DNA from 2 places in the Carboxydocella sp. ULO1 genome. Region 2 is predicted to be linked to the other one. Evidence: predicted binding sites of a transcription regulator. Region 2 holds the regulator's gene; the other holds the start of a gene.
What was found. The regulator LexA, encoded in region 2, represses DNA repair genes until DNA is damaged. The targets are predictions, from matches to a motif close to CNAACANNTGTTNG.
Positions count from the first base shown of each region.

Region 1 (9,966 bases), on a different contig from region 2:
TTTTGCCATGGAATTGCTGTTTGATCCTAACATCAAACTGGTGACTCTGGTAGGCCAGGCCGGAACCGGTAAGACCCTGCTGGCTGTTGCCGCCGGTCTGGAACAGGTGGTAGAAACAGAGGATTACAAAAAATTGCTGGTAACCCGGCCCATCGTGCCCCTGGGCAATGATATCGGTTTTCTGCCCGGGGAGAAGGATGAGAAACTGCGTCCCTGGATGAGTCCCATTTATGATAATATCGAATATATACTGAGTGGAGTCAAAGAAGGCAAAAAGGAAAAGGACAGCAAACCTACCAGTATTGAAACCACTTTGCGCTATTTCAAGGAAAGGGGCCAGCTGGAGCTGGAAGCCATAACCTATATTCGGGGCCGCAGCATCCCTCATCAGTTTGTTATTGTGGATGAGGCCCAGAACCTGACCCCTCATGAAGTTAAAACCATTTTGACAAGGGTGGGAGAAGGTACTAAAATAGTCTTAACCGGTGATCCATTCCAGGTGGATCATCCTTATCTGGATTCCAATAGCAATGGCCTCACTTTTGTGGCCGAAAAATTCAAGGACCAGCCTATCGCCGGCCATGTGGTCTTCACCAAAGGGGAAAGGTCAGAGCTGGCTGAGCTGGCGGCAACCATAATTTAACTTATGTTCCGAGTCAAAGGACCTACAGGCTGTTTGCCCAAGGCCTTTGGCCAGAGCCATGCTTGAGGCTCGAGGGTAAAGGGGGAAACCCTTTTGCCTCCCGGTGGAAAGGAACAGTCTGCTGTGGATGGAAGGAAAACAGTCGGCTGACACCGGGAAGCCGGCTGTTTTATTTTGATCACAGGAGGGAGAAAGATGGACAAGGTAGAAAAATTGCGGCAATTATTAAAAGAAGCTGCGCCTGAAGGCAGAATCACCTGTGCCCAGGCCTGGGCTCTGGCGGAAGAGCTGGGCGTAGAAAAGGGACTGGTGGGGAAAATATGCAATGAACTGGGAATTCGTATTAAGGCCTGTCAGCTGGGCTGTTTCTAGGAGGTTTATATGGCTGAGTTCGGGAAGGTAATCACTGTGCCAGAGGCACTGGCCAGATTGGAACAACATTTGCAAGACTTTCGCCCTCGCCCGGAACGGGTGCCCCTGCTGGCAGCCCGGGGCCGGGTGCTGGCAGAAAAGGTAGTCAGTCCGACGGCAGTGCCGGGGTTTTACCGTTCTACCGTGGATGGTTATGCGGTGCGGGGAGCGGATACCTTCGGGGCTACGGAGGATTTGCCGGTCTTTTTGCCCCTGGTGGGGGAGGTCTTGATGGGACAGGCCCCTCCCGGGCCCCTGCCGCCCGGCAGTGCCATGGCCATCAGCACCGGTGGCATGTTACCTGAGGGGGCGGATGCCATTGTGATGCTGGAATATACGGAAATGGCACCGGGAATGGTGGCGGTACTGAAACCGGTAGCGCCGGGGGAAAATGTGGTGCGGCCGGGGGAGGATGTGACTCCTGGTCAGGAGGTATTGCCGGCGGGACGGCGCCTGCGGGCCCAGGATCTGGGGCTGCTGGCCGGGCTGGGCATCACCGAGGTTACGGTAGCGGTCAAACCCCGGGTAGCTCTGATTTCCACCGGAGACGAGATTGTGGCTCCTGAACAGGAACCGGGACCGGGCCAGGTGCGGGATATGAATTCCTATACCCTTTATGCCCTGGTGGACGAACTGGGGGGTGAACCCCGGCTGTATGGTGTTATCCGGGACCAGAAAGAGCAGTTGCTGGCGGTGGCCCGCCAGGCCCTGGAGGAAAATGATGTGCTGATCGTTTCCGGGGGCAGTTCGGTGGGAACCAGGGATGCTACCGGGGAAGTGCTGGCCTCCCTGGGGGAACCGGGGGTATTTGTGCACGGCATCTCGGTGCGGCCGGGCAAGCCCACTATTCTGGCCCGCTGTGGCCAGAAACTGGCGGTGGGTTTACCCGGACATCCGGTTTCGGCGATGGTGACTTTTGACCTGTTCCTGCGCCCCATTTTACGGGCTCTGCTGGGGCTACCCGCTCCTGCTCCCTACCGGGACCGGGAAGGCAGACTGACAGTCACTGCCCGGCTGGAGCGGAATGTCCTCTCCGGTCCGGCCCGGGAGGATCATGTGCGCTGTGCCCTGGAGTGGCGGGAGGGGGAATTGTGGGCAGTCCCCATTCTGGGCAAATCCAGCCTATTATCCACCATGGTCAAAGCCGATGGCATTTTGCGCATTCCTCTGGAACAGGATGGCATCAGTGCCGGGGAACTGGTCAGTATCGGCTTGTTTGAGGAGGGTTAAATTTGGGCAAGAAAGTCTATCTGGATAATTTACCGCGGCAGGAAACCCTGGCCAATTATCTGAGCCAGCTGGAGCAGGCAGGGGTAAGACCGCTGCTTCCAGAGCGGCTGGCGGTAGAACAGGCCCTGGGCCGGACGGTAGCCAGGGCCATTCGGGCCCAGCTGGCCAATCCCCATTATCCGGCTTCAGCTATGGATGGGTATGCGGTCAGAGCGGAAACCACCTTTGGGGCCAGCGAGACCAAACCGGCCCGGCTCCTGGTGGGGTCGGAGGCGGTTTATGTGGATACCGGGGATGTGATTCCCGCCGGTTATGATGCAGTGGTAATGATTGAACAGGCGACTCCCCGGGGAGAGTATGTGGAAATCAATGGGGCGGCTGCGCCCTGGCAGCACATACGCCTGGTAGGGGAGGATATTGCTGCCGGTGAAGTGCTGGCCTGGCCGGGGGATCGCATTACTCCATACCTGGCGGCGGCTTTGCTGGCTGCCAATGTAACTGAGGTAGAAGTACGGGCCCGGCCCCGGGTGGCCGTCTTCCCCACCGGTACGGAACTGGTGGAACCAGGGAGTAAAGTGAAGCCTGGGGATATCCTGGAATTCAATTCCCGTTTGCTGGCCGGTTTGATCGAGGAATGGGATGCAGTGGCAGAACGGCAACCCGCTCTGCCTGACGACTATGAGCTGCTCAAGGCCAGGGTGGCGGAAGCGGCAGCAAACTATGACCTGGTAGTCATCAATGCCGGCTCTTCTGCCGGTTCCGAGGATTTTACCGCCCGGGTGATTGCGGAACTGGGCACCCTGGTCAGTCACGGGGTAGCCATCAAGCCCGGCAAACCGGTGATTCTGGGCGAGGTTCAGGGTAAGCCGGTGATCGGTCTGCCCGGTTATCCCGTATCCGCGGCCCTTACCTGTGAACTTTTCGTGAAACCGGTGCTGGAACTGCTGCGGGGCGGGCAGTTGCCAGGGCGGGCGACGGCCCGGGCCCGCCTGGTCCGCAAGGTGGTATCTCCCCTGGGCCAGGAGGAGTTTGTGCGGGTTAAACTGCTGGCCCAGGAAGCGGAGCTGGTCGCTGTGCCCCTGGGCCGGGGAGCAGGAGCCATTTCTTCCCTGGTCCAGGCCGATGGTTTGCTGGTGGTTCCGCGCCTCAGTGAGGGCTTTGAAGCCGGGACGGAAGTGGAAGTCCAGCTTTTCCGCCCCCTGGCGGAAATCCAGGAACAGTGGTGGTTTGGCGGTACTTACTGGCAGCCCTTTGAAGAAAAGTTGCTGGAACTGGCTCAGCAAGGGCAAAAAGTGGGCTATTACCCCACCGGCTCCCAGGCCGGTTTTCTCGCCCTCAGCCGGGGGGAAGTTCATGGAACTCTCTGGGCGGGAGAACAGCCCCCGGCTGCTTTTCCCGCCCGGTTGCTGGGAAAACGGCTGATGGGCTGGGCTTACCGGGAGAGCGAGCCTGGCCCGGAACCGGGCAGGGAGGAGAGTCATCTCCTTAAAGGTGCGGCAGCAGTGATGGCGGGGCTGTGGCCCAGGGCCTGGTGCAGTCAGGAAGTGGCTGAACTTTATCAGTTGCAATTTAAACCGGTACAGGAGGAACAGGTCTGGCTTTTGGTACGGCCGGAAAAGGCCTTCCTGCTGGACCGCTGGGAAGGCGGGACCTGAGATGAAGGACACCTTTGAACGGGAAATTAATTATTTACGCATTTCCATTACTGATCGCTGCAATTTGCGCTGCCTTTACTGCATGCCGGCAGACGGAGTGGAGCTAAAGGAACATGAGGACATTTTGCGCCTGGAGGAAATCACTGAAATAGTGCGAGCCGGGGCGGCAGTAGGTATCAGCAAAATCCGCATTACCGGCGGTGAGCCCCTGGTCCGACGGGGTGTGGTGGAGTTTATCCGCCAGCTCAAGGCTATTCCCGGCATAGACGATATTGCCCTGACCACCAATGGGGTTTTGCTGGCTCCTCTGGCAGCAGAACTGAAAGCTGCCGGGTTAAACCGGGTAAATGTTTCCCTGGATACCCTGCGCTCTGACCGGTTTCGGGAACTGACCAGGGGGGGACAAATTGAAAAAGTCTGGGAGGGGCTGGCGGCGGCCCTGGAGCATGGTCTCACTCCTGTGAAGCTCAATATGGTAGTCATGCGCGGCTTCAATGATGATGAATTGTTTGATTTTGTGGAACTAACCAGGGAGCGGGAATTGCACGTCCGCTTTATCGAGCTGATGCCTATTGGCACGGCCGATGCCTGGGCCCATCAGCGCCGTCTGACGATGGAAGAGATTCTTTTGCAGCTGGGCCGTCGCTATACCTTAGAACCAGGGCCCAGGATTGCCGGCTGGGGACCGGCCCGCTATTATCAGGTGCCGGGTTACCGGGGGACGGTGGGATTTATCAGCCCCATCAGCCAGCATTTCTGTGGCACCTGTAACCGTCTGCGCCTGACAGCCGAAGGGATGCTCAGACCTTGCCTCCATGCCAGACGGGAAGTGGATATCAAAACCCCCCTCCGGCAGGGGGCCAGGTTCGAGGAACTGGTGGCAATTTTTCAGGATGTCATCGGCCAGAAGCCCCAGGCCCACAGCATGGGGGAAACGGGCTGGGGTGAAAATGAGCGCAAAATGTTTCAGATAGGAGGGTGAAGCGGTGGAACTGACCCATTTTGATTCCCAGGGCCGGGCGCGTATGGTGGATGTTTCTGCCAAGGAAGTGACCCGGCGGGAGGCGGTAGCCCGCGGGGAAGTACGAATGCACCCCCGGACCCTGGCTTTGATCAAGGAGGGGAAAATGGCCAAGGGGGATGTGCTGGCTGTAGCCCAGGTAGCGGGCATCATGGGTGCCAAGGCTACTGCCAGCCTGATTCCCATGTGTCATCCTCTTTTTATCAGCGGGGCGCGCCTGGATTTTCAGCTGGATGAAAACAATTCCCGGGTGCTGATCGAGGCCCGGGTCAAGACGGCCGGGCAAACGGGAGTGGAGATGGAAGCCCTGACGGCAGTAAGCATTGCGGCTCTGACCATCTATGATATGTGCAAGGCCGTGGACAAGGACATGGTTATCGGCGAAATTCGCCTGGTGGAAAAAACGGGGGGCAAAAGCGGCCACTATCTACGGGAAGGGGAAGAACAATGGGGAAAATAGTAGCAGTGTGTATCAGTGAGAAAAAAGGCATGCGCAAGAAAAATGTGGGTGCCGGGGAACTGGTGCCTGATTTCGGTCTGGCCGGAGATGCCCATGGCGGACCCTGGCACCGCCAGGTTAGCCTGCTGGCTCTGGAGAGCATTGAGAAAATGCGGCAGCTGGGACTGGAGGTAGGCCCCGGAGATTTTGCCGAAAACCTGACCACAGAAGGGATTGACCTGCTCAGCTTGCCGGTGGGCACCAAATTGCGCCTGGGTCCGCAGGCTGTGGCGGAGGTAACCCAGATCGGCAAAGAGTGCCACACCCGTTGCGCTATTTATTATCAGGCGGGGGATTGTGTCATGCCCAAAGAGGGGATTTTTGTCAAAATCCTGACCGGTGGTCCCATCAAGGTAGGGGACCAGGTGGAGGTGCTGCAGGATGGCTAAATTCACCTTTGCGGTGTTGACCGCCTCGGACAAAGGCTCCCGGGGGGAGCGCCAGGATATGAGCGGCCAGGTCATCCGGGAGCTGGTGGAAGAAATCGGCGGAGAACTGGCAGAATATCTGGTGATTCCCGATGAGCTGGAAGTAATTAAGGAAAAGCTGCTCTGGCTGGTAGATGAACGAGGAGTGGATCTTATTCTCACCACCGGTGGCACCGGGCTTGGGCCGCGGGATGTTACCCCCGATGCTACCCTGCAGGTGATAGACCGTCTGGTTCCTGGAATTGCAGAAGTGATGCGGATGGAAAGCCTGAAAAAAACCAGCCGGGCCATGCTGTCCCGGGCGGTAGCCGGGCAGCGGAAACGGTCCCTGATCATTAACCTTCCCGGCAGTCCCAAGGCAGTACAGGAATGCCTGGAAGTTATCCTGCCCGCCCTGCCCCATGGGATTGAGATTATGAAGGGACAAACAGGGGAGTGTGCCCGGCAATAAAACAGAGGTGCGAACCTCTGTTTTATTTTGGGGCTTGACAGAACAGATGTTCAAAAAGTATAATAGACCTGGGATGGAACATTTGTTCAGAGGAGGCGGTAGGATTGGAGCCCACTATTTTACTAATCGATATGAACGCCTTTTTCGCTTCGGTTCACCAGGCCCTGGACCCGGGCTTACGGGGTAAGCCGGTGGTGGTATGCGGGGACCGGGAGCAGCGGCGCGGGATTGTGCTGGCAGCATCCTATGAAGCTAAAAAATACGGGGTCAAAACGGGGATGACTGCCTGGGAGGCCCGAACCCTTTTGCCCCATGGTATCTATGTCCGTCCTGACTATGGCCAGTATCTGGCTTTCTCCCGCCGCATCCTGCAAATCATCCGGGAGTATTCGCCGCTGGTGGAGCCCTTTTCCATTGATGAAGCTTTTGTTGATCTCAAGGGGTGTGAGGGGTTGTTCGGGGATGTTCTGACAGTGGCCCGGGAGATGAAGCGGCGGATTCGGGAGGAAGTGGGGGTGACCTGTTCGGTCGGGATTGGGCCCAATAAACTGGTAGCCAAAATGGCGGCAGAACTGGAAAAACCCGATGGTTTAACTTTGCTGCGCGGGGAAGATGTGCCCCGGCGGCTCTGGCCCCTGCCGGTGCGGGAGCTATTTGGCGTGGGTAGCAGAACGGAGCGGAAATTGCAGGCTCTGGGCATCAAGACCATCGGTGACCTGGCCAATTTCCCGGTAGAGGTGCTGGAGCGGCGGTTTGGCATCATCGGGCGAGTATTACATATGTCAGCCAATGGTATTGATTACAGCCCGGTCAGTCCGGGGTCCCTGGAAACGGCCAAATCCATTGGCAATCAGATGACTTTGCCCCGGGACTATGCCAGTTACCGGGAGTTGAGGGCAGCGATTCTGGAACTGGCGGAAATGGTAGGGCGGCGGGTACGTCAGGGAGGATATGAAGGCAAAACCGTTTCCCTGACCCTGCGGGATAGTGAACTCCATTTTTATTCCTGGTCGGCCAGCCTCTGGGAATATTCGGATTTGACCGAGGATATTTACCGCCAGGCCTGCACTTTGCTGGAGCGCTACTGGCCGGAAGGGAAAAGGGTACGGCTGGTAGGAGTGGGCCTTTCTAAATTGCGCCCCAAAACCGCCTTGCAGCTGGATGTTTTCGGGGAAAAGCTGAAACTGGAGCGGTTAAACCAGACCTGTGATCTGATTCGGGAACGCTTTGGCCGTTACAGCATCATGCGGGGAGGGGCCTTGACTGAGGCGGGGATTCATTATGGACAGAGGGAATAAGCTGTGGGAGGGACATCGCATGTTATTGCCGGAAATGCGGGAACTGGTTATTCACGAACAGGCAGGCAAACCGCCCTGGAAAAGACTGGAGGAAGCGGACAGGGAAAAAATCAGGGGCCTGTTGCAGCAGGCCTGGCAGGAAGAAAAAGGCATCCGGATCATATATTACTGGCAGGGGCAGGCCAAAGAGTTGCTTTTTTCCTCCTTTCGCCTGCAGGGAGGGGTGCTGGAAGGGGTCACTCCCCAGAACAGGATACGGCGGCTCAGGGAACGATATATCATTGAAGTGCAACTGGTTGATTGGGAATGGTAATTAATGATATAAAAGAGTAATAAACCATGGAAATGGCAAGGTGAATTTGATAAAATACTGCTAAAAGGTGTAAAAGTAAACACAAAGGAAATAGAAGGAAGGAATAAAATGAAGAAGAAAAATGAAGGTATCAAATGTAATTATTGTGGGGAACTTTTCGGAAAGGTTGCCATCAAGAGGCATCTGGAGAAGTGTGAGGTTAGAAAAGAAAAAACTCAGCCCGGGGAAGAGGTGTATTATTGGGTCCAGGTTCAGGGTTACTATCAGAAAGAATATTGTATGTATTTGGATGTGTCTGCGAAAGCTTCTTTAAAGGATCTGGATCAGTTTTTAAGAGACAGGTGGCTGGAGTGTTGTGGTCATTTGAGCAGATTCAGAATTGAGGGCAAAATTTATGATTCAGACCCTGACCCAGATATCATGTTTGGAAGAAATAAGAGTATGAAAGTGAAGTTGAATGATGTTTTGTATGAAGGACTTGAATTTATACATGAATATGATTTTGGCTCAACTACAGTATTAAAATTAAAGGTAATATCAACAAAGACAGGAGCAAAGCGCAAAGAAAAAGTAATACTAATGGCCCGCAACCTTCCACCTGAGTTTGTTTGTGTAGAGTGTGGGAGACCGGCGGTTCAATTGTGCAGTTGCTGTATTTATAAAGAAGATGCCTTTTATTGTACTGAATGTGGCGAGGAACATGAATGTGGTGAGGATATGATGCTACCTGTAGTCAATTCTCCCCGGATGGGGGTTTGCGGTTATTGCGGGGAAAAAGGATGACATTAGGATTTTGTACTGGGTACAGGGAATGATATAATAGCTATTATAGAATGGTAACATGGTAGCATCCTAACAGGGGTGCTTTTTTCTTTACTGGAGGTGTAAGCATTGAACAAAAACCGTCTGGCCATGCTGATACTGGTGTTAACCAACCTGCTCTGGGGCGGTAATTTCGTTTTTGGCAAATTCCTGGTTAAAATGATTCCGCCCTGGACCCTGGCCGCTTTGCGCTGGACAGTAGCTTCCTTGATTTTGCTGCCCTGGGCCTGGTGGCAGGAAAAACTGGCCTGGCCCCAGGTACAAAAATACCGAAAGCATTTGCTGTTAATGGGGATAAGCGGGGTATTTTTGTTCAATTCCCTGGTGTATCTGGCCTTGAAGTATACTACTCCGACCAATGCAGCCTTGATCAGCAGTGCTAATCCGGTAGTGATCGCTGCCCTGGCCTATTTCCTGTTTCGGGAGAAGCTGAACCGCCGCCAGCTGCTGGGGCTGGGCCTGTCTCTCACCGGGGTGGTCTGGGTAGTGAGCCAGGGTTCCTGGCAGCGCTTGACCCGGCTGGGTTTGAACTGGGGCGACCTGACCATGGTGCTGGATTTGTTCATCTGGACAGTCTATATTTTCAGCAGCCGCCAGGTGATGAAGGAAATACCGGTATTGAGTGCCACCGCCTGGAGTACAGCTATTGGAACTGTGTTGCTCTATCCGGTGGCAGGCTGGGAACTGGGGCAAATCAATATCATGGCCCTGCCCTGGCAGCGGCCAGAGGTGATTACTGGCATCCTCTATATCGGGATTTTTGCTTCAGTGCTGGCCTTTATCGGCTGGAATAAGGGAGTACAGGGCCTGGGGCCGGCCCGGGCCGCTGTTTTTCTCAACCTGATACCGGTATTTGCTGCCCTCTTATCCTGGCTGGTCTGGCAGCAGCCCTTGCAACAGGCCCAGCTTATAGGTGGCCTCCTGGTAGCTGGAGGCGTCTATCTTACCAATCGGGGGTGAGGATGATGGCTACATTAATGTTTGTGCTGGCCCATCCGGATGATGAATCCTTTGGGGCCGGTGGCACCATTGCCCGCTATGCCCGGCGGGGACACCGGGTGGTGCTGGTGTGCGCTACCCGCGGGGAAGCGGGTAAATGCGGTGACCCACCTCTTTGTCGCCAGGAAGAATTGGGAGAAGTGCGGGAACGGGAACTGCGGGCAGCGGCTGAGGTGTTAGGAATCAGCCGGGTGGA
Region 1 is NZ_BDLQ01000076.1:116,407-126,372, reverse strand. Features, by position in the region: gene ULO1_RS10015 (PhoH family protein) at 1-643, shown strand, start outside; molybdenum cofactor riboswitch at 638-773, shown strand; gene ULO1_RS14955 (hypothetical protein) at 839-1,015, shown strand; gene glp (gephyrin-like molybdotransferase Glp) at 1,025-2,284, shown strand; gene ULO1_RS10005 (molybdopterin-binding protein) at 2,287-3,939, shown strand; gene moaA (GTP 3',8-cyclase MoaA) at 3,941-4,921, shown strand; gene moaC (cyclic pyranopterin monophosphate synthase MoaC) at 4,965-5,420, shown strand; gene ULO1_RS09990 (MOSC domain-containing protein) at 5,408-5,848, shown strand; gene ULO1_RS09985 (molybdenum cofactor biosynthesis protein B) at 5,841-6,338, shown strand; gene dinB (DNA polymerase IV) at 6,443-7,636, shown strand; gene ULO1_RS09975 (hypothetical protein) at 7,620-7,949, shown strand; gene ULO1_RS09970 (hypothetical protein) at 8,058-8,732, shown strand; gene ULO1_RS09965 (DMT family transporter) at 8,841-9,731, shown strand; partial or broken gene ULO1_RS09960 (PIG-L deacetylase family protein) at 9,737-9,966, shown strand, end outside.
Region 1: the regulator LexA is predicted to act here: its motif matches at 6,414-6,427, upstream of dinB (DNA polymerase IV).

Region 2 (21,679 bases):
TGCGATGCCTTTAACATACCACTACTGTTTTTAATGGACGTTCCAGGCTTTATGATCGGTACCAAAGTGGAAAGAGCTGGAATAATTCGGCATGGAGCCAAACTAATTTATGCTATTTCTGAAGCGACTGTGCCCAAATTTTCCGTGGTAGTACGTAAAGCCTATGGCGCTGGGCTATATGCCATGTGCGGACCTGCTTTCGAACCTGATGCCTGTCTGGCACTGCCCTCAGCTCAAATTGCAGTCATGGGCCCGGAAGCAGCAGTAAATGCAGTATATGGCAATAAAATTGCCCAGCTAGAAGGTGAAGAAAAGCGCAAATTTATCGAGAGCAAGCGCCAGGAATATCAAGAGGATATAGATATATATCGTTTGGCATCTGAGTTAGTGGTAGACGGTATTATTGCCCCCGAAAATTTACGTTCTGAAATTGTTAACCGCTTGGATTTTGCCCGTAATAAACAAAGGCATTTCAGTGATCGCCGTCATGGTGTTATACCGGTCTAATTAACTGAAAATTTGAGCCAACGGTCAATTTTTGAGAGTTTTTGGCCGTTGGCTCTTTTTTGTTTATTATAATGAATTTTCACCTCTCAATTCTTCCATTCCAGTTATGGTTAACCTTTAGAAATGACAATTAACGATTTTTTGTTGTGAAAAACCAGGATAATTTCTAATATTTTAATAAACAACGATGGGCTGGAAAGGAGGGTAGCTGTTTAGCCCGTTAAAGATCAAAAGATGGAGGTGTTAAACGTGAGTAATAAAGTAAATGTAAACAACTTGCCTCCTTTAGACGTTGAAGTTAAGAATGTAATGAAATCAGAATTCAATTTGGCTTTTTGGCTATCAGTAATTTATTTTATCTTTCTCTTCGCCGTTCCTGTACTAAACTGGACCGCACCGGCACTAATGAAAACCAGAATCTGGGGAGGCATGTCATTAACCTGGTTTTTAACATCAATTTTTGCTATGATTCTGGCTTTCCTGATCGCAGCAGTTCATGTTTATTTCTACCAGAATAAGTTCGGTGCTGATATTGAGGAAACCCGGACAAGAAGGGAGGTATTTCATTAATGAATTGGTTAACTGATCCCAAATATTTATTTACAATTATTCTATTGGGTACCATTGTCTGGATTACTAACGCAACCCGTAAATATGCTACCACCACCGTTGACTACTGGGTCGCTGGTCGGAGTTTTGGCTGGCTGGTTAATGGTTCAGCTATTGCTGGGGATTATCTCAGTGCTGCTACTTTTTTAGGATTGGCAGGTCTGACTTTTTCACTAGGTTATGACGGACTTTTTTATACTTTTTGTTTCTCAATCGGTTTAACATTATTGGCTATGTTTATCGCAGGCCCCTTGCGTAGATTCGGCGCCTTTACCGTTCCCGATTTCCTTGGCCAGCGTTTTCATAGTAAAACAGCCCGTCTGGTTGCAGTTATAGTAGTGTTAGCCATTTCCGGTTTTTATGCTGCCCCACAACTACTGGGTGCTGCCCAGATTTTAAAACTGTTTTTCGGGACCAGTTATGCCTTCGGGATTGTCTTTACCACAACAGTAATGGTGTTCTATGTTGGGGTCGGAGGTATGAAAGGCACTACTATTAACCAGGCCCTGGAAATCTGGATCCGTTTCGGTGCTTTCCTGGTATTATTCGCTATGGCTATTTACATGGGAATGAATTACGGCAAAATCCTGGATTTTATCACTCAATTCAACGGAACATTACCGGGAACTGGTCAGTATGCTCCCGATGGTAAGGATCTGGTCTTTAATGGAGCCAAGTGGGAATATACTGGTACCATGTTCAAGGATTTAACAGGTACTATCTCCATGCTAATCGGTTTAGCTTTTGGAACCATGGGATTACCCCATATCCTTTTGCGTTTCTACACCAATCCCTCTGCCAAAGATGCTCGCTATTCCGCACTTTTCGCTATCGCAATCGCTTCTGCCTTCTTCGGTCTTGCCTTATATCTCGGCACCGTTGGCCGCTATGTTTTCCTCGATGGTGTAACTAAAGGAACCTTAAATCCAGAAACCATGAAAGCCATGATTCAAGGTGGAAACAATATGATTATCCCTGCACTTTCTGCATCCCTGGGCGGTCAATGGCTATTAGGATTTGTTATTGCCGGCGCCTTTGCTGCTATTTTCTCCAACCTTTCCGGTATCTTTATTGCCAGTTCCGGTGCCCTTGGCCATGATCTCTATACCAATTTCATTAACCCCAATGCTACTGAGAGACAGAAAGTTCTAGCCGGAAAATGGGCAGCAGTAATATGCGGTATCTTCTACGGCATCCTTGGGTTAATGGTGGAAAAAGCCTCTATCGGTCATCTGGTGGGATTGGCCTTTAATGTGGCAGCCAGTACTTTTGCTCCTATTTTCGTTCTTGGTATCTGGTGGCGTGGAATGACAGAAAAAGGTGCCATTGCTGGTCTGCTGGTAGGTTTAATCTCCTCCCTGTGGATGATTTTCCTGCCCGAAACCTTACCGACCTGGCTACAGTTCAAGATTCCTGGTCTTGTTACTGTTCCTCTGGGATTCCTCTCCGTCTGGCTGGTTAGCCTCTGGGATGGTCAGGTGCCGGCTGATGTTAACGAATTTATGAAAAAGGTACACGCAAAAGAAGTATATTAGAAGAAAAATCACGGTGGGGCTTAGAGCCCCCTTTTTTCTTCCCCGGGAGAAGAGTATAATTGAAGTAAACGTGGGTAAGGGGATGGACATTATGTGGAAAGGTATTGGCGCTTCACCAGGTATTGCTATAGGTCAGGTCCAGTGGCTAATTGCCTGGGAAGTAGGAGTAAATAAAGAGAAAATCAGCAGCCAGCAAGTAAATGAGCATTTAGAGCGTTTTGAGCACGCCCTGCTGCAGGCTGAATCGGAACTCAACCAGTTGCGGGAAAAGACAGCCCGGGAATTGGGGTACCAGGAGGCCAGAATATTTGATGCCCATTTGTTTTTATTAAAGGATCCACTCCTCATTGATGCCATAAAAGAAAACATTACCGTTAAACTATTGCCTGTTTCTGCGGCTATCATCGATGCCGTAGAAGTTTTTGCCTCTTTTTTTGCTACCAATCCCGATCCTTACTTACAGGAACGGGCTTCGGATATTCGTGATGTGGGTAAAAGGTTAGTCCGGATTGTCACCGGCCAGCCTGAAACCCGTCTGGAATTAGTTGAACCCAAAATCGTTTTTGCCCATGATTTAACCCCTTCTGATACAGCCCAGTTGAACAAAGCAAATGTACTGGCTTTTGTCACTGAAGTAGGGGGTAAAACTTCTCATTCCGCCATTATGGCCCGGGCCCTGGAGATACCTGCTGTCGTCGGCGTTGGTAACGACCTTAGAAAAATAGCTAATGGCACCACTGTAATCGTGGATGGTTTCAAAGGATTGATTATTTGTAACCCTTCAGCCCGTATTCAGGAATACTATAAAAAACGGCAACGACTATATGAACAGCAATTAAGGGAGCTGGACAGATTACGGGATTTACCGGCAGAAACTCTGGATGGACATGCTATCCATTTAGTCGCCAATATTGGTACACCCAGAGATACTGAAAGTGCCAAACGTTACGGTGCCAGTGGTATTGGTCTATTTCGTACTGAATTCCTTTATATGGACAGGGATGATATGCCTGGAGAGGAAGAGCAATTTCGGGCCTATGTGGAAGTAGTTAAAGCCTTTAATAATCAACCGGTCACCATCCGTACCCTGGATATCGGTGGGGACAAGTATTTGCCCTACTTGAAACTGCCGGCAGAAGCCAATCCATTTCTGGGCTGGCGGGCCCTTCGCTTGTGTCTGGATACCCCGGAACTGTTTTTACCCCAGCTCAGGGCCATATGGCGCGCCAGCGCTTTTGGTAAAGTCCGGGTGATGTTCCCGATGGTGAGCAGTATTGATGAGCTTAGAGCTGCCAAGCAGTTTTTAGTCCAGGCCCGCGAACAAACCATTGCCGCCGGCCACCCTATTGGTGAGATTGAAGTAGGAATCATGGTAGAGACTCCTGCTGCCGCTATCCTTACGGATATCCTGGCCCCGGAAGTGGATTTTTTCAGTATAGGTACCAATGACTTAACCCAGTACACTATTGCCGTTGACCGCACCAATGCCCAGGTATCCCATTTGTATGAAAGCTTAAACCCAGCAGTGCTGCGCTTGATTAAAACTGTCGTAGACTTGGCTCACCATCACCACAAATGGGTAGCAGTTTGCGGCGAATTAGGTGGTGATCTGTTAGCTGCCCCGATATTGCTTGGGCTTGGTGTGGATGAACTCTCCATGAACCCGGCTAGTCTATTGAAAATAAAAGGCCTATTAAGACAGCTAACCTTTACTCATTGCCAGCGCCTGGCCAACAAGGCATTAGCCTGTTCTACTGCTGATGAAATTACCAATCTGGCCAAAAAAGAACTGCGTGCCATCAAAACCATGTTTCGTTAATTTGTAATCTACACCATAATAGTCTATAATGATTTAGATAGTATTAGTGGAGGAGTGACAGTAATGGATTTGCCCCTGCGCACATATCTTATAGAAACCTATGGCTGTCAAATGAATGAACGCGACACCGAAACCATGGCTGGCATTTTGGAAAGCCTTGGATATGTGCCGGTTGAAAAAGAAGAAGACGCAAGCATTATTTTACTCAATACTTGTTCAGTACGCGAATCAGCGGAAAACAAGATCTGGGCCAAAATGGGGGAGCTAAAAAAAATTAAACAGAAAAATCCCGATGTAATCCTGGGAATTTGCGGCTGCATGCCACAACAGGAAGTTACTATCCAGAAAATTAAACAAAGTTATCCCCACATGGACCTGGTCTTCGGCACCCACAATCTCCATCAATTACCGGAATTGCTGGCCAAAGCGCAAGCAGCCCGGAAAATGGTGGTGGAAGTATTGCATAATAACCCTGGCGTAATCATCGAAAACCTGCCATCCAGACGTGCTGACAATCTTAAAGCTTTTGTTACTATCATGTATGGTTGTAATAATTTTTGCACTTACTGCATCGTACCATACACCAGGGGTCGGGAAAGAAGCCGTATGCCCGAAGATATTATACGCGAAGTGGAAGATCTGGCTGCCAAAGGCTATAAGGAAATCACCTTACTGGGTCAGAACGTCAATAGCTATGGTAAAGACCTGGAGGTTGAAATTGATTTTGCCGGTTTGCTTCAGCAATTAAACAGAGTAAATGGGATTGAGCGCATTCGTTTCACCACCTCTCATCCCAAAGATTTAAGCGATCGACTAATTGAAGCCATTGCATCTCTGGAAAAAGTATGTGAACATATCCATTTACCCGTCCAATCCGGTTCAACTGCCATATTGAAGAAAATGAACCGCCGTTATAGCAAGGAAGACTATTTGCATTTAGTCGAAAAACTGAAAAATGCTGTACCTGATATAGCAATTACTACCGATATCATAGTTGGCTTTCCCGGTGAAACAGAAGCCGATTTCGCTGAAACCATGGATTTAGTGGAAAAGGTGAGATTCAGTGCAGCCTATACTTTTATCTACAACAAGCGCTCTGGAACTCCGGCAGCAGAATATAATGATCAGGTACCTGAAGATGTAAAAAGTCAGCGTATCCAGCACTTAATTGACCGTCAGAACCAGATTACTCTGGAAGAAAATCTTAAGGATATCGGCAAAACCTTAGAAGTTCTGGTAGAAGGCCCCAGTAAAACCAATCCAGAATTCTTCTCAGGTAGAACCAGAACCAATAAAATCGTGGTATTTCGCGGAAATAGTGATCTCATTGGCAGATTGATTCCCGTTCGCATTGCCAATGCTAAAACCTGGCATCTTGAAGGGGAAATCATCTAAAATAAAGTATTTGGAGGTGGACACTAATGTCCAAAGTAATTGAAAAGGCAAGAGAGCTGGCTTTTGCTCTCAGTGAATGTCCAGAGTTAAAAGAAGTAAGAGAAGCCGAAATCGCCATGAATAAAGACCCTGAGGCTCTGGAAATAATCGCCGAATTCCAGGAAAAACAACAGGAATTTCAGGAAGCCTTTTTTGCCGGCAGAGAGCTCACACCTGAACAAGAACTGGTCAGAGCAGCCATCGAAAGCAAAATGGAAAACAATCCTTCCATTCGCAGGTATTTAGAAGCCCAGCACCAGCTGGAAAAACTCCTGCAAACCGTTAATACAGTCATAGGTCAGGCCCTCAGTGGTGACAGCGCTTGCGGCAGCGGTGGCTGTGCCTCCTGTGGCAGCACCTGTGGTTAATAACCAAATCCCCTTCAAGTTCAACACTTGAAGGGGATTATTCTGCTTTTGGAGCTTAATGACTTTCATTGCCATTGTTTGTGAAATATATTTTTAATGGAGACATCCGGCCTGTCAGGCGTTTTTCGGGGTTAGCCTGATTGGGGGGAAATTTTATGCAACAAAACAACCACTCTAATGATTTAAATGATTTGACTTTTTGTTTTACTTTTATCTTGATTGCTTTTTCAGCTTTTTTTCCTATTCTTTTGTTCTATTTTGTGGTGAACAAATTTCAAGCCATTACCATTACTAATATTTCAACTGAAACTATTTTTTTAATCTCGTATTTAATATTTGTTTTCACTTTATCTATCTTACACTTAGAGGGTATTAAACTAAACCGTAAAGTTTTTAACTGGAAAAATGCCTTATATTTTTCCAGCCTCTATTTCTACACATTTTTATTGATTAAAGCCGTTATAGTCTGTACTACAAAAATAATCATGTTATAATTTATTTAGTATACCGAGATTAAACCAGGGAGCGTGTAATGGCTTGAATAACAACTTAACCCCGATGATGAAACAATACCTGGAGATGAAAGATAAACACAAAGACTGTTTGTTGTTTTTTAGATTAGGAGATTTTTACGAACTCTTTTTTGAAGATGCTGAAATTGCTGCCAGGGAATTAGAAATTACCTTAACCGGTCGGGATGGCGGATTGGAAGAGCGGGTGCCAATGTGCGGTGTGCCCTATCATTCCGCTGATTCCTATATAGCCCGGCTGATTAACAAAGGTTACAAAGTTGCCATCTGTGAGCAAGTAGAAGATCCTAAACAGGCCAAGGGGATAGTAAGAAGAGAAGTAATTAGAATAATCACTCCGGGGACAATTATTGATACAACTGTATTAGATGAGAAAAGCAATAACTTTATCATGGCTTTACATTACGAAGATAATTTAATCGGCCTGGCTGCCAGTGATGTCTCCACCGGCCTCTTCCAGGTAACCCAGTTTAAGTGTGATCCTCACAAACAAAAATTGATAGATGAACTAGCCAGATTGAATCCAGCCGAAATTTTAATCTCAGAGTCTCTGGCTAATTTTATCGGTAACCCCCGCCCAAACTGGTTCGATAATCAGGGTAAGAGGATTGTGACCGAATATCACTCCTGGGCTTTTGCCTGGGACTTTACCAATAGGACTTTAACCAAGCACTTTCATGTCAATGATTTGAAAAGTTTGGGACTTGACCACTGGAATTCAGCCGCCAAAGCTGCTGCTGCATTGCTGGATTATCTTCTGGCAACGCAAAAAAATTGCTTGTCCCATATTAACAAACTTGAATTATATAATATTGACAAAATAATGTATTTAGATGCAATAACCCGGAGGCATCTAGAACTAACACAAAATTTAAGGGATGGTAGCAGGGAACATACCTTGCTTTCAGTTCTGGATAATACCGTTACAGCCCTTGGCGGCAGAACCTTAAAGCAGTGGATTGAAAACCCACTTCTTAATTTGCAGGAAATAAATAATCGACTTGCTGCCATTGAACAAATGGTATTTGATAGTCGCTGGAGACTTAAAATTAAACAGCTTTTAGCGAATGTCTATGATCTGGAAAGATTGGCGGGAAAGATAGTATATAAAACTGTAAACCCCAGAGACCTGGTAGCCTTAGGTTCAACCTTAAAAGTGCTGCCAGAAATAAAGAAACTTCTGGAGGAGAAAAAAGCTGGTCAGCTTCGGTACATTTTTGATAATTTGTGCTTGCATGAAAGCATTGCCGCTTTAATCGAGGCAGCTATCATGCCTGAGCCACCCATTTCCAGTAAGGATGGCAATATAATTAAACCTGGCTTTAATGCGGAACTGGACAAGTTACGGACTGCAGCTACTGAAGGCAAGACCTGGCTGGCTCGTTTGGAAGCGGAGGAAAAAGAAAAAACAGGAATAAAGAGTTTAAAGATTGGTTATAACAAGGTTTTCGGTTATTATCTTGAAGTTACCAAAGCCAACTTGCATCTGGTCCCATCCCATTTCATTCGCAAACAAACTCTTTCAACAGGAGAAAGATATGTTACAGAAAGATTGAAAGAGTTAGAGGAAATTATACTGGGAGCGGAAGAGAAGGGGATTGAACTGGAATACCAGATCTTCTGCCAAATCCGCGAGACCATTGCTCAGGAAATCCCCCAGCTGCAAAAAACAGCAAAGCTCCTGGGGGAACTGGATGCTCTACTCAGTTTGGCAGTAGCAGCAGTACAAAATAATTATGTGAAGCCAGTACTCAATTTAAGTAATATAATCGACATCAAGAAAGGCCGACATCCTGTAGTAGAAAAAAGTCTCAACGGCCAATGGTTTATCCCTAATGATACTTATTTAGACAATCAGCAAAATCGCTTGTTAATCATTACCGGGCCCAATATGGGCGGCAAATCCACCTATATGCGCCAGGTAGCACTGATTGTACTCATGGCCCAGATAGGCTCCTTTGTCCCGGCAGAACAGGCTGAAATCGGACTGGTAGATCGGATTTTTACCAGAGTAGGGGCATCTGACGATTTGGCCCGGGGTCAGTCTACATTTATGGTAGAAATGCAAGAAGTGGCTAATATCCTGCATAATGCCACTGCAAAAAGCCTTATTATCATGGACGAAATTGGTCGGGGCACCAGCACTTTTGATGGTTTGTCCATTGCCTGGGCTGTTGCCGAGTACTTGAATGATCCTCAAAAAATTGGCGCCAAAACCCTTTTTGCAACCCACTATCATGAGCTGACCAAACTGGCTGAAAGGCATCCGGAAATAAAGAATTATTGTGTTGCCGTTAAGGAAGAGGGGGAAGACATAGTATTTTTGCGCCAGATTGTCCCAGGCAGCAGTGACCGCAGTTATGGTATTCATGTAGCCAAACTGGCTGGTCTACCGGCCGAAACAATCCTGCGTGCCAAAGAGATTCTGGAGCAGCTGGAAAATGAGCGGAAAGATATTAGCATCAGGCAGGAAATACCCTATTCAACCCCCGTACAGCAGCTGACCTTATTTAATGATTCCAATCCTATTCTGGATGAATTGTTAAATTTAAATCTTATTACTACAACCCCCCTGGATGCATTGAATATCCTGTTTAACTTGCAGAAAAAGGCCCAGGAATATCTCAAACGATGAGGAGGAGGTCTGATTGTCTAACAGGATAAAAATCTTAGACCCGATAACCGCCAACCAAATCGCCGCCGGAGAGGTGGTAGAAAGACCTGCCTCAGTAATCAAAGAACTGGTAGAGAACTCCATTGATGCCAGGGCCAGCAAAATAGAAATTGAAGTAGGCGAATCGGTATTATCCTATCTTCGTGTCTTTGATAATGGAATGGGGATTAGCAAAGAAGACCTTCCTCTGGCTTTTCAAAGACATGCTACAAGTAAAATAACGTCCATCAATGATCTAACTCAGCTTTTAACCCTGGGTTTTCGGGGTGAAGCCTTGCCCAGTATTGCTTCCGTATCAGAACTGGAAATCTCCAGCCGGACTGCTGATTCCATCAATGGCTGGAAATTCAGATTTTCCGGGGGCCATCTAGTATCTGAAGAGGCGGTAGGCATGCCTGTTGGCACTGATATCATTGTACGCAACCTGTTTTTTAACACCCCCGCACGCAAAAAACATGTCAAATCAGAGTCAACCGAACTGGGTCATATTAAAGATATTCTCTTAAGATTCGCCCTGGCCTATCCGGAAATCGCTTTTAAATTTACTGCTGCCAGTAGCCGTCAGTGGCAAACCGATGGAAAGGGAGATTATTTTTATCCCCTGGTTTTGAATTTTGGTGAGGAAATCGCCAGCAAAATGCTTGAAGTCAAAGGCGAAAGTGCTGATGCCAGTATAAAAATCCATGGTTTTCTGGCTCCGCCAGCTTTTAGCCGGACAACCCGGCTGCAACAAATTATTTTTGTAAATCGCCGCCTGGTTCGCTCTCGCTTAATTTCCAGTATTGTGGAAAAAACTTTAAATACCCTGTTAGCCATAAACCGCTATCCAATATTTTGCCTGTTCATTGAAATTAAGCCTGAAATAATTGATGTAAATGTTCATCCAACTAAAATGGAAATCCGTTTTAGTGAAGAAGATCTAATAACTAAAGTAATCGAAAGTGCTGTCAAAGAGCAGTTTTTCCCACAGCAATCAGCCAAAACTATCATAAATAGTATGACTTTGGCAGATAAGAAAATCAGCAAGGAGCTTCCACAAGCACGTCCCTTGTTTGTAGAGCTATTTAGTCAACCTGCCAAACCAGATATTACACCACAAATTCAGGAAATAAAAGAATCCGCTCCTGATTATCCGCTTTCGCTCCCAGGCTGGCGGGTAATCGGGCAGATTTTTGACTCCTTTATTCTGTTGGAGGATAATCAGTGTTTCTCCCTGGTTGATCAGCATGCTGCCCATGAGCGAATACTCTATGAAAAATTGCTTAATGAAAAGGATTTCCGCACAGCAGTGCAACCCCTGTTATATCCTGAAACCATTACTTTGAACCCATTGCTTTTTCAAACCCTAATCGATAAAATCTTTCTCTTTCAGGACTTTGGTTATTTAGTTGAACATTTTGGGCAAAATACTATATTATTGAGAGCAGTTCCCCTGGGATTGGATAATGCTACTGCTACTGAACTATTCCATGATTTACTTGAACTGATGGTTGACAAACAGTATGAAAACATTCAGCGTTTACAGGAAAAATGGTTAATCTTAAGGGCCTGCAAAACAGCAATCAAAGCAAACCAGAAACTATCTCTACCAGAAATGGAAGCTCTAATAGAACAATTACATCAATGCACTTTACCAGTAACCTGCCCCCACGGGCGACCAACAAAAATTGAATGGCAATTAAAGGAGCTAGAACAGCTTTTTAAACGCACATGAGGTGAATAAATTGCAGTTTGTTGTTACCACTTCAAATAAAGCCTCGGAAGAGAGTATAAAAAAAGCCATATCCTTGGCACAGCGCTTACAGTTACCCTTTGTTCATCGTTCTAAAGTAAGGAATAATCCGGAGCAAGTATTAATTATTGTTAGTTTGGAAGATATCTTCATTAGGTATCAGAACAAAAATTTATCCTGGCATCCCAATATGGCAAAACTGAGAATATTAAATTTGATGAGAAACGGTCAGGACCCCCTGATCACGGCAGTAGACCCTCAACCAGGGGATCACATCCTGGATTGTACCATGGGCCTGGGAGCAGATAGTTTGGTTCTGGCCTATAGTGTAGGACCAACAGGAAAAATCACTGCCCTGGAATCGGAAAAGCTTGTTGCTGTTTTGGCCGAAAATGGTTTTGCGAAATTGAATGACACTATTTTAAAACCATTAACACAGCGAATTGAGATTATCAACAGTTCCTTTCACCATTTTTTAAATAGAACTCCCGGACAATCTTTTGATGTCATTTATTTTGATCCCATGTTTCAAATAACCAAAAGCAAGTCAACGGGTATTAATATACTACGATTAATTGGTAACCCGACTCCCCTTATGGCCGCCGATGTCCAGTTAGCGTTAAGCAAGTGCCGTCGGCAGGTTGTAGTTAAAGAGAACCTGAATAGTGACTTCTTTAAGAACTTCAGGCCAGACCAATTAATTAAAACCAGTTCTAATCTTGGCTTCGGTATCTATTATTCTAGTAAGCAAGAGGGATAGTGATGGATTATCAACCAGTTTTAATTATTGTAGGACCCACCGCCGTAGGTAAATCAGCAGTAGGCATTGAATTAGCCAAACTCATTGACGGGGAAATAATATCCGGAGATTCTATGCAAGTGTATAAAGACATGGATATAGGAACAGCTAAAGTACCTGTTGAACAGCGCCAGGGAATTCCCCATCATCTTCTGGATATTATCAGTCCGGAAGAGGAATTTAGTGTAGCCTTGTTTGAAACCCTGGCAGAAGCAAAGATTAAAGATATCTATGCCAGAAATAAAAAACCTATCATTGTTGGCGGTACAGGTTTATACATAAAAGCTTTAACTCATACCTATGATTTTACACCTTTCGCTGTGGACTGGCAGTGGCGCAAGAGCAAAGAAAAAGAAGCTACCCTGCGAGGGACCGAAGCACTTTGGCAGGAACTGGCGGCTATCGACCCAGTAACAGCTAACAAATTACATCCCAATGATCTCAAAAGAATAATCAGAGCTTTAGAGGTATATCATTTTACAGGAAAGCCTATCAGTTACTATCAGGAAAAATCCCGGCAAAAGGGCTTAAAAAGAAAGTATTTGATGTATGCATTAACTGCCAGCAGGGAAAAATTATATGAGCGGATAAATTTAAGAGTGGAACAAATGCTGGCAAGTGGCTGGATTGAAGAAGCCCAACATTTACTGGACAAATACAATTTAAGCAATACAGCCAGCCAGGCAATAGGCTACAAACAGATTTTCTCATATTTACGCGGAGAAATTACTTATCTGCAAATGGTGGAGGATATCAAGACAGCTACCCGCCGTTATGCCAAAAGGCAATTAACCTGGTTACGCCAGGAAGAAAATATCAACTGGCTGGATGTAACTGATCAATCAATCCATGATATCAGTAAAAAAATTGCTCAAGAGGCAGCAGGACTATGGGCAAAAATGTAGAAATATCTTTCCAGCAAAGCGTTTGCCCTTATTTATAAATTTAGATGGAGGTATAGAGAGATGACAACAACTAAATCCACTATTAATTTACAGGATGCTTTTTTAAATCAGGTCCGGAAGGAAAATATCCCGGTAACTGTTTATCTTGTTAATGGTTTTCAACTTAAGGGACTGGTAAGAGGCTTTGATAATTTTACTGTTATCTTAGAACAAGAAGGTAAACAACAAATGGTTTATAAACACGCAATTTCAACAGTAGCTCCCATTAAGCCTGTTCATTTTTCTTTTTCTGATAACCGCAATGTTAACCAAAACCAGTAAGTTAGCAAGGGGCTGGCCTGAAGGCCAAGCCTCTTTTTTCATAAGACTGGACAATCGGGCATAATTAATAAACAGTAGATGATTGAGATTGGGGGAGTAATCAATGTTAATTCAATTTAAACGTCAACAAAACCGTTTAGAGCCTCTGAATCTTACTCCTCATAAACCTCAATCAATTAATAACATCACTGAACAAACTAATAGTAGCTTCGTTGAAGAAATATTAAAAGAACTTAATGAATTGATCGGATTAGAAAAAGTTAAATATATCTTCCATGAAATCTATGCTTTTGCCAGGATTCAAAAAAAACGCCAAGAAGAAAAGCTATATAATGAACCAATGGTTTTACATATGGTATTTAAAGGTAACCCAGGCACTGGAAAAACAACGGTGGCTCGCATTGCAGGTAAACTTTTTCGCGAGCTTGGCCTTTTACAAAAAGGCCATTTGATTGAAATTGAAAGGGCTGACCTGGTCGGCGAGTATATCGGTCATACGGCTATAAAGACCAGAGAGCAAATCAAGCGCGCTCTCGGAGGTATACTGTTTATCGATGAAGCATATAGTTTGGCCCGGGGAGGAGAAAAGGATTTTGGTAAAGAAGCCATTGACACTATGGTAAAAGCCATGGAAGATCATAAAGATAATCTGGTTATAATTCTTGCTGGCTATCCAAGTGAGATGGAGTGGTTTCTGCGCACCAATCCTGGTTTGAGAAGTCGGTTTCCCATACATATATCTTTTCCGGATTACAGTATAGATGAATTAATGTTAATCGCAGAACAAATGTTAAAACAGCGCCAGTATGATTTTACTCCTCAGGCAAAAGAGCGTTTCAAGGAGCAATTAAAAAACCTCCCCCCTACAACCATTGTTAACGGTAATGCCCGGTTAGTAAGAAACTACATCGAGAAATTGATTCGCTGTCAGGCAGTTCGCCTGGTGAAGAAAGAAATTGTTACCCGGGACGATTTGATCCTGATCACTGAAGATGACATTTATTCCGCCACCGGCAACTACTTGTAAATATTTTTTTTTGCCTTTATACTGACAATGAGAATTTCATTTAGAATAAGGTGATTATTGCATGAAATTTATTTATGGTAATACAGATGGTATTCGCAAACATCTTTTAGACAAACTCTCTCAGATAAGAGGATATCAATTTGATAAACTATTACCATATGAAATGTATCAGCAACTATTATCAATATCTGAACAGCTAAACAGGGAAATTGCTATAGGTATTAATAAAAAAGGCAAAGTGGAGTTTATCAGTATAGGTAATAGCCAGCAAGTACCAGTACCTCGAAACTCTTATTTAATCATCCATACCCATCCACAAGCAACCAGTGAATTAAGTGAGCTGGATCTTTCTTTAATCCATTCAGGTCAAACCCAGGCAATCATGGCTATTGGGTCTTTTTCAGATACAATTCAAATCGCAAAAATCGATGACAGCCATGGGCTTACTGTTGAAAAATATACTTTGCAGGACTTAGCCCAGAAGAGCCTGGATATCATCGGGGTAGAAGGTTCAAGGAAAAACAAAATAGAGGATATTGACTTAACAGAAAAAGCATTATTGATAGCTTTTGATGAAGAGGGTGCCCTTGAACTGGAGGAATTATGCAAAACAGCCGGTATTCAGGTTCTGGATTGTGAAATTATAAAGCTAAGAAAGATTCATACCGGGCTCTTTGTTGGCAAAGGTAAAATCGTTGAAATAAAGAATAAGTCCCAGGTATTACAAGCAAATCTTCTGGTCTTTGATCACGAGCTCTCACCAGTTCAATTACGAAATATCGAGGAAATTACCGGGCAGAAAGTAGTAGACCGTACTACTTTGATTCTTGACATTTTTGCACAAAGGGCCCAGTCACGAGAGGGCAAACTTCAGGTTGAACTGGCACAACTTAAACATCTGTTACCTCGTCTAACCGGTCAGGGTAATAACCTTTCCCGCTTAGGCGGAGGCGTAGGTACCCGGGGCCCTGGTGAAACTAAACTGGAACAAGATAGGCGAAAAATTAAAAAGAAAATAGTATTATTAACACAGGAGCTGGCCGAAATACAAAAACACCGTCAAAATCAACACAAACAGAGGGCAACAAATAATATTCCGCACATATGCTTAACCGGTTATACCAATGCCGGAAAATCGACTTTACTTAATCTGCTAGCCAATGCCAATGTCCTGGCTGAGGACAAATTGTTTGCCACCCTTGATACAACGACGCGCCGTCTCCAACTCCCTTCGGGTAGATGGGCTGTACTAACCGACACAGTAGGTTTTATTCGCAATTTACCTCCAGGCCTGATTGCAGCTTTTCGTGCTACATTGGAAGAGCATTTGCGTTCCGATTTGATTTTACATGTAGTAGATGCCAGTAATCCATTTGCCAGACAACATATCAAGGTCGTTGAAGCTATTATTAAAGATTTAAATTTAGAAACAATTAAACAATTAATAGTTTTTAATAAAGTAGACTTACTTAACGACCTGGATAGATTAAACATATTACTTCACGATCTTCCGTCAGATTATGTTTGCATTTCAGCCTTGAAAAAAACCGGTATTGATGAGTTATTAACCAAAATTGATTCAATTTTAAACACAGAAAATGTTTACAAAGACACCCTTTGGTTTTTCCCTTATGACCAGGCCTCCCTTATTAGTTTAATTAGAAAGCATGGTCATATCGTTGAGGAGAAATACACAGATTCAGGTATATTAATTAAGGGCAGAGTGGAAAATAGATATAGTGCCCAACTGGAAATTTATGAGAAATAGAAAGGGAATGAGGAATTAACCATGAAGGACATCAACCGTTTACACACTCAAGCACTGGAAATGATCAAACCAATAGTGGCTGAAATAGAAAACAAAACTTTTTACCAAACGGCAAAGGTTTTGGAAGCTTTTCGACACGCTCAGGTTTGCCAGCATCACTTAAACGGTACTAATGGGTATGGATATGGGGACATCGGAAGAGAAGCCCTGGAACACGTTTTTGCAACCCTCTTTGGGGCAGAAGCAGCTTTAGTACGACCACAATTTGTTTCCGGTACCCACGCTATCGCTACTGCATTATTTGCCATTTTAAGACCGGGGGATACCATCCTATTTGCTACAGGAAAACCCTACGATACCCTGGAAAAAGTAATAGGTTTTAAAAACGAGCCCGGAAGCCTTAGGGACTGGGGTATTAACTACCGCCAAATCGACCTTACCTCTGATGATAAAATTGACATATTTACCTTACAAAAACTTTTAGAGGAAGATAAGTCCATAAGAGTTGTAGCTTTTCAGCGATCCAGGGGGTATGCCTGGCGCAAATCCTTACTTCAACCAGATTTAACTGAAGCCTTTGCTCTGACAAAAAAAATTAGACCTGATGTGATTATATTTGTAGATAATTGTTACGGGGAACTGGTAGAAGGATTTGAACCAACCCAGTACGGCGCTGACCTGGTAGCTGGTTCTTTAATTAAAAATCTAGGTGGAGGTTTAGCCCCCACCGGTGGTTATATCGTAGGAAACAAGGATTTAGTAAATCTGGCAGCCGAACGTTTAACAGTTCCCGGTACCGAAGGCGAACTGGGTGCCACGGGTGATTTTTTGCGTTCCACCTTTCATGGTCTGTACCTTGCCCCCAGGATGGTTGCTGAGGCCCTGATTGGTGCAATCTATGCCGCTGCTTTATTCTCCCTGGCCGGGTTTGAAGTATCTCCTACAATAGAAGAGCCTCGCAGTGACATTATTCAGGCAATAAAACTTAACTCCGCCGAGAATATGAAAGCATTTTGCCGTGGTATACAACGTTTTTCCCCCATTGATAGTCACCTGACCCCTGAACCATGGGTAATGCCTGGCTATGATGTCCCAGTCATAATGGCGGGCGGGACCTTTATAGCCGGTTCAACTGCTGAACTCAGCACCGATGGCCCCTTAGTTCCCCCTTACATAATATATTTCCAGGGTGGTTTAAATCGCCATCATATTTTCCTGGCTGTTCAAAATGCTCTTGCCGAAATTATTGCCAGGAATTGATTGTATTCATATATTGAACTATGCTAAAATATTTATTGACCTTTGTATAATATAGGGGGTCTAAATTAGTGGATAAGTATGTAACCTCTAAGAGTAAAATATTAATAATTGATGATGATAAATTAATAGTAGCCATGGTGCAGGATCGCCTAACAAAAGAAGGCTTTCAGGTGACTGCTGCAATGGATAGTGTTTCTGGTCTGGCAGCGGTATATCAAGAAGCACCGGATCTGATTTTGTTAGATGTAATTCTTCCAGGCGGTAAAACAGGTGTGGAAATGTGCCGTATCCTCAGAAATGATACGCGGACAAGCCACGTTCCTATCATTATGATGACTTCCCGCAAGCAAACACAGGACGTGGTAGCTGGGTTGGAAGCTGGTGCTGATGATTATGTAACCAAACCCTTCGATCTGGATGAACTCGTAGCCAGAATAAAAACCCATTTGCGCCGGGCCAAGCAGGAAAAATCTTTTAATCCCCTAACAGGCCTGCCCGGAAATATTATGATAGAAGAAGAAATTAAACGGCGAATAAATGACAAGAGCCGGAAATTCGCGGTAATGTATTTAGATCTGGATAACTTCAAAGCTTATAATGATGTCTATGGTTTCCTTAAAGGTGATGAAGTAATCAAACTTCTAGCTCATATCTTAACCCAGTGTGTAAGAAACCTGGGTAATGTCGATGATTTTATCGGTCACATCGGGGGCGATGATTTTATCGCCATCACAACCCCTGACAAGGTAGATGAAATATGTCAGCAAATTATCACCCGTTTTGATGCTACCGTGCCTTTATTATACAATGCCGATGACCGAAAAAGAGGTTACATTGTTACAAAAGATAGACAGGGTAAAGAGTGCAAGTTTAGTCTGGTTTCCGTTTCTATTGCCGTAGTAAGCAATGAACATCGCAATATTGAAAACCACTGGCAGGTCTCCGAAATTGCTTCTGAGCTCAAAAAATACGCTAAGTCACAAGAAGGCTCTGTCTATGTAAAAGATCGCCGTACCAGATAGAGGAGGCAACTTATGGTTGATTATTACTGGGCCTATGTTTTGGTTATGATACTTGGTTTACTAGGAACATTTTTACCAGTTATTCCGGGCATACCATTGATCTTCATTGCTATTTTCATTTATGCCTGGAATACTAATTTTACTGTCATTAATATTGCCTGGCTCTTATTGTTTGCAGCTTTAACTGTCCTTAGCTGGCTAATCGAATATTTTGCCGGCATAATTGGCTCGAAACAGGCCGGCGTTTCCCGCTATGGTATGTGGGGATTGCTCATAGGAGGAATCCTGGGTTTTTTCTGGGCTCCAGTTGGTTTTTTAATAGGGCCTGTTCTGGGGTTACTAATAGGTGAGATACTAAGTGGAAAAGAACTTAAACAAATTCTCATTACTCTAAAAGGAGCCGCCCGGGGTTTTATTATTGGATTTCTGCTAAAACTGATAATTGCCTTAAGCATGATTGGAACGTTCCTCTGGCTAACATAAAAAATGTGAGTCTCAACTGGATAGTTGAGACTCACATTTTTCTATATAAACCAATGACTTTACCCAGGATAGAGACTTCATCCAAAATAATAGGCTTATACTTTTCATTCTCAGGTCTTAAAACAATTTTTTCTCCTTCAATAAAGAAGCTTTTTATAGTCGCTTCTTCATCGATTAATGCCACTACGATTTCCCCGTTGTGTGCAAAAGGCTGTTGCTTTACAAAGACATAATCGTTAGGATAAATACCTGCATTGATCATGGAATCACCAATTACCCGCAACATAAATATATTTCCGCCTACCGGCAATAATCCCCGGGGAAAACGAAACCTCTCTTCAATGTTCTCTACAGCCAGAATCGGCAAACCAGCAGTAACCTTACCTAGCAAAGGAACCTCAACCATATCCTTCTCAAAATAATAATCGTTATCCGGTTCGTTAACAACAATCGCTCTAGGCAAGGCTGGATCGCGGCGAATATAACCCAGTTTTTCCAGTTGATTCAAATAATTATGAACCGTGGAGCTGGAACTGAACCCAACTGCTTTACCAATTTCCCGAACAGATGGCGGATAACCTTTTCTTTTTATCTCCTGTTTAATAAAATCCAGGACAGCTTGCTGTTTAGCATTAAGCTTATTATCCATAATGCACCTCCATCTCTCTTTTAAACTATTATACAGCAATTTGAATAGATTGCAAACAATAGTTCGCAAAAAAGAAAAACTTTTTTAAATCTTAGAAAGGATTATGGCAACTATTGTAGAATTAAAAAGGTGGGGTGAGGAGTATGTCAGGAGTAAGAGTGGCAATAGTAGGAATGGGGCAGGGTGGAAGCGCTATTTATCAAGTGTTAAAAACCATTGAAGATTGTGTCATTGTAGGTGTCTGTGACATAAATGAAGATGCTCCGGGTCTGAAATTGGCTCGAGCAGATGGGGTTCCTATTACCAACAATTTCTATGATTTTTTGGATACCATTAATATTGATGTTTTAATCGAAGCTACTGGCAAACCATTGGTCCAGGAAACCATTCGTAAACTTAAACCACCTAGTATGGCGGTTATGGATGCTCAAGCAGCTGATCTAATGATGCTTGTTGTTAAAGCAAAACAAAAACTGCTGGAAGAAAAGAAACAATTGCTGGAAATAAAAAGAATTAAAGGGGAAATGGATGCTATTCTGGCCAGTGTTCAGGAAGCTATTGAGGTAGCAGATATCAATGGATATATCAAATATGTCAACCCTGCTTTTACTAAAATCACAGGTATTACCGCAGAAGAAAGAATCGGCCAGAACATTTTTTCCGCCTCACCCGATGGTGCCCTGGCTGAATGTTTGCGAACCAGGAAAAATATTTATGGCTGGCGTACCAAAGTAGGAGGTACCAATGTCGAGGTTGTATCCAATGCTTCGCCCATTATAATAGATGGACAAATGGTTGGTGCAGTTGTGGTATTTAACCACTTAACAGACTTCATGAAAGTGATGGAAGAATTAAAAAGAAGCACATCAATAATTGAAAACCTGTATGATCGCTTAGGTCAAATTACAGGCTCTAAATATACTTTTGATACAATTATAGGCAATAATGAGGAATTGAGAAAAGTAATAAATATAGCAAAAAAAGCTGCCCTGAGTAATTCTACAATTTTATTGTTAGGAGAAAGCGGAACTGGTAAAGAGTTATTCGCTCACGCTATCCATCAATATAGTCTTCGGAGAGACAAACCCTTTATTAAAGTCAACTGTGCTGCTATACCAGATAGCTTGCTGGAAAGTGAGTTTTTTGGCCACGAAAAAGGAGCTTTTACCGGTGCAGTTAAGACAAAACTGGGTAAATTTGAACTGGCTAATGGAGGAACAATTTTTCTAGATGAAATTGGTGATATGAATTTATATTTGCAAGCGAAACTCTTAAGAGTTATACAGGAAATGGAATTCGAAAGAGTTGGTGGCACTCAAACTATCCAGGTTGATGTTAGAATAATTGCAGCAACCAATCGAGATTTAAAGGAACTGGTTCGCAAAGGTACCTTTCGGGAAGATCTTTATTATCGCCTGAATGTAGTGGAAATAACTATTCCGCCATTACGCCAAAGAAAAGATGATATCATCCTGATTGCAAATTCATTAATAGTCAAGTTTAACCGTAAGCTGGGCAAAAAAATAAAAGGCCTTTCTAAACAGGCAGAGATAATCCTGGAATCCTATGATTGGCCTGGAAATGTACGGGAACTTGAAAACGTGATTGAACGGGCCATGGTAATAGCTGATGAAGATTTAATTACTCCCAAACATCTCGTCCAGTACTTAGAACCTGTTTCTACCACTGCAACTCTGCCAATTGTTGAAGATCTTATACCTTTTGATGAAATGGAGAAAATACTGTTAAAGAAAGCCTTAGAGCGATTTGGTAATTCAGTTGAGGGCAAAAAAATGGCGGCAAAAGCCTTAAATATTTCTTTAGCTACCTTATATAACAAATTGAAAAAATACCAGTTATAACCCGTATATGCGGGTTTTCTTCTTTTTAAAATTTAAAAAAGATCAAACCCGTAATTTTCTTTATTTTAGAACAAAATGTGTGTTGTATACGTCAACAAATTTATTTTGCAATTGGCATCATTTTTGCAATAAACAAAAAGAAAACAAAAGGAGGTAAAATCCTAAATGACAATCAGAGAAATCCATGTGGATGAAATTAGGCTTGCAGTAGCAAACCTGGTAAAAGAAGCAAATTATTTTTTGCCTGAGGATGTAGAGAATGCCATAAAAAAAGCTACAGAAACAGAACAATCTCCAAACGGAAAAGAAATCTTGAATTTATTATTACAAAATGCACAGATTGCACGAGAAGAACAAATGCCTATCTGTCAGGAT
Region 2 is NZ_BDLQ01000010.1:52,477-74,155, forward strand. Features, by position in the region: gene ULO1_RS02680 (acyl-CoA carboxylase subunit beta) at 1-507, shown strand, start outside; gene ULO1_RS02685 (hypothetical protein) at 757-1,077, shown strand; gene ULO1_RS02690 (cation acetate symporter) at 1,077-2,651, shown strand; gene ptsP (phosphoenolpyruvate--protein phosphotransferase) at 2,743-4,470, shown strand; gene miaB (tRNA (N6-isopentenyl adenosine(37)-C2)-methylthiotransferase MiaB) at 4,534-5,865, shown strand; gene ULO1_RS02705 (YlbF family regulator) at 5,892-6,272, shown strand; gene ULO1_RS02710 (hypothetical protein) at 6,428-6,766, shown strand; gene mutS (DNA mismatch repair protein MutS) at 6,831-9,437, shown strand; gene mutL (DNA mismatch repair endonuclease MutL) at 9,451-11,190, shown strand; gene ULO1_RS02725 (class I SAM-dependent methyltransferase) at 11,201-11,968, shown strand; gene miaA (tRNA (adenosine(37)-N6)-dimethylallyltransferase MiaA) at 11,971-12,912, shown strand; gene hfq (RNA chaperone Hfq) at 12,973-13,233, shown strand; gene ULO1_RS02740 (AAA family ATPase) at 13,337-14,260, shown strand; gene hflX (GTPase HflX) at 14,322-16,028, shown strand; gene ULO1_RS02750 (methionine gamma-lyase family protein) at 16,050-17,288, shown strand; gene ULO1_RS02755 (response regulator) at 17,357-18,310, shown strand; gene ULO1_RS02760 (DUF456 domain-containing protein) at 18,323-18,793, shown strand; gene lexA (transcriptional repressor LexA) at 18,825-19,442, opposite strand; gene ULO1_RS02770 (sigma 54-interacting transcriptional regulator) at 19,586-21,304, shown strand; gene ULO1_RS02775 (fumarate hydratase) at 21,470-21,679, shown strand, end outside.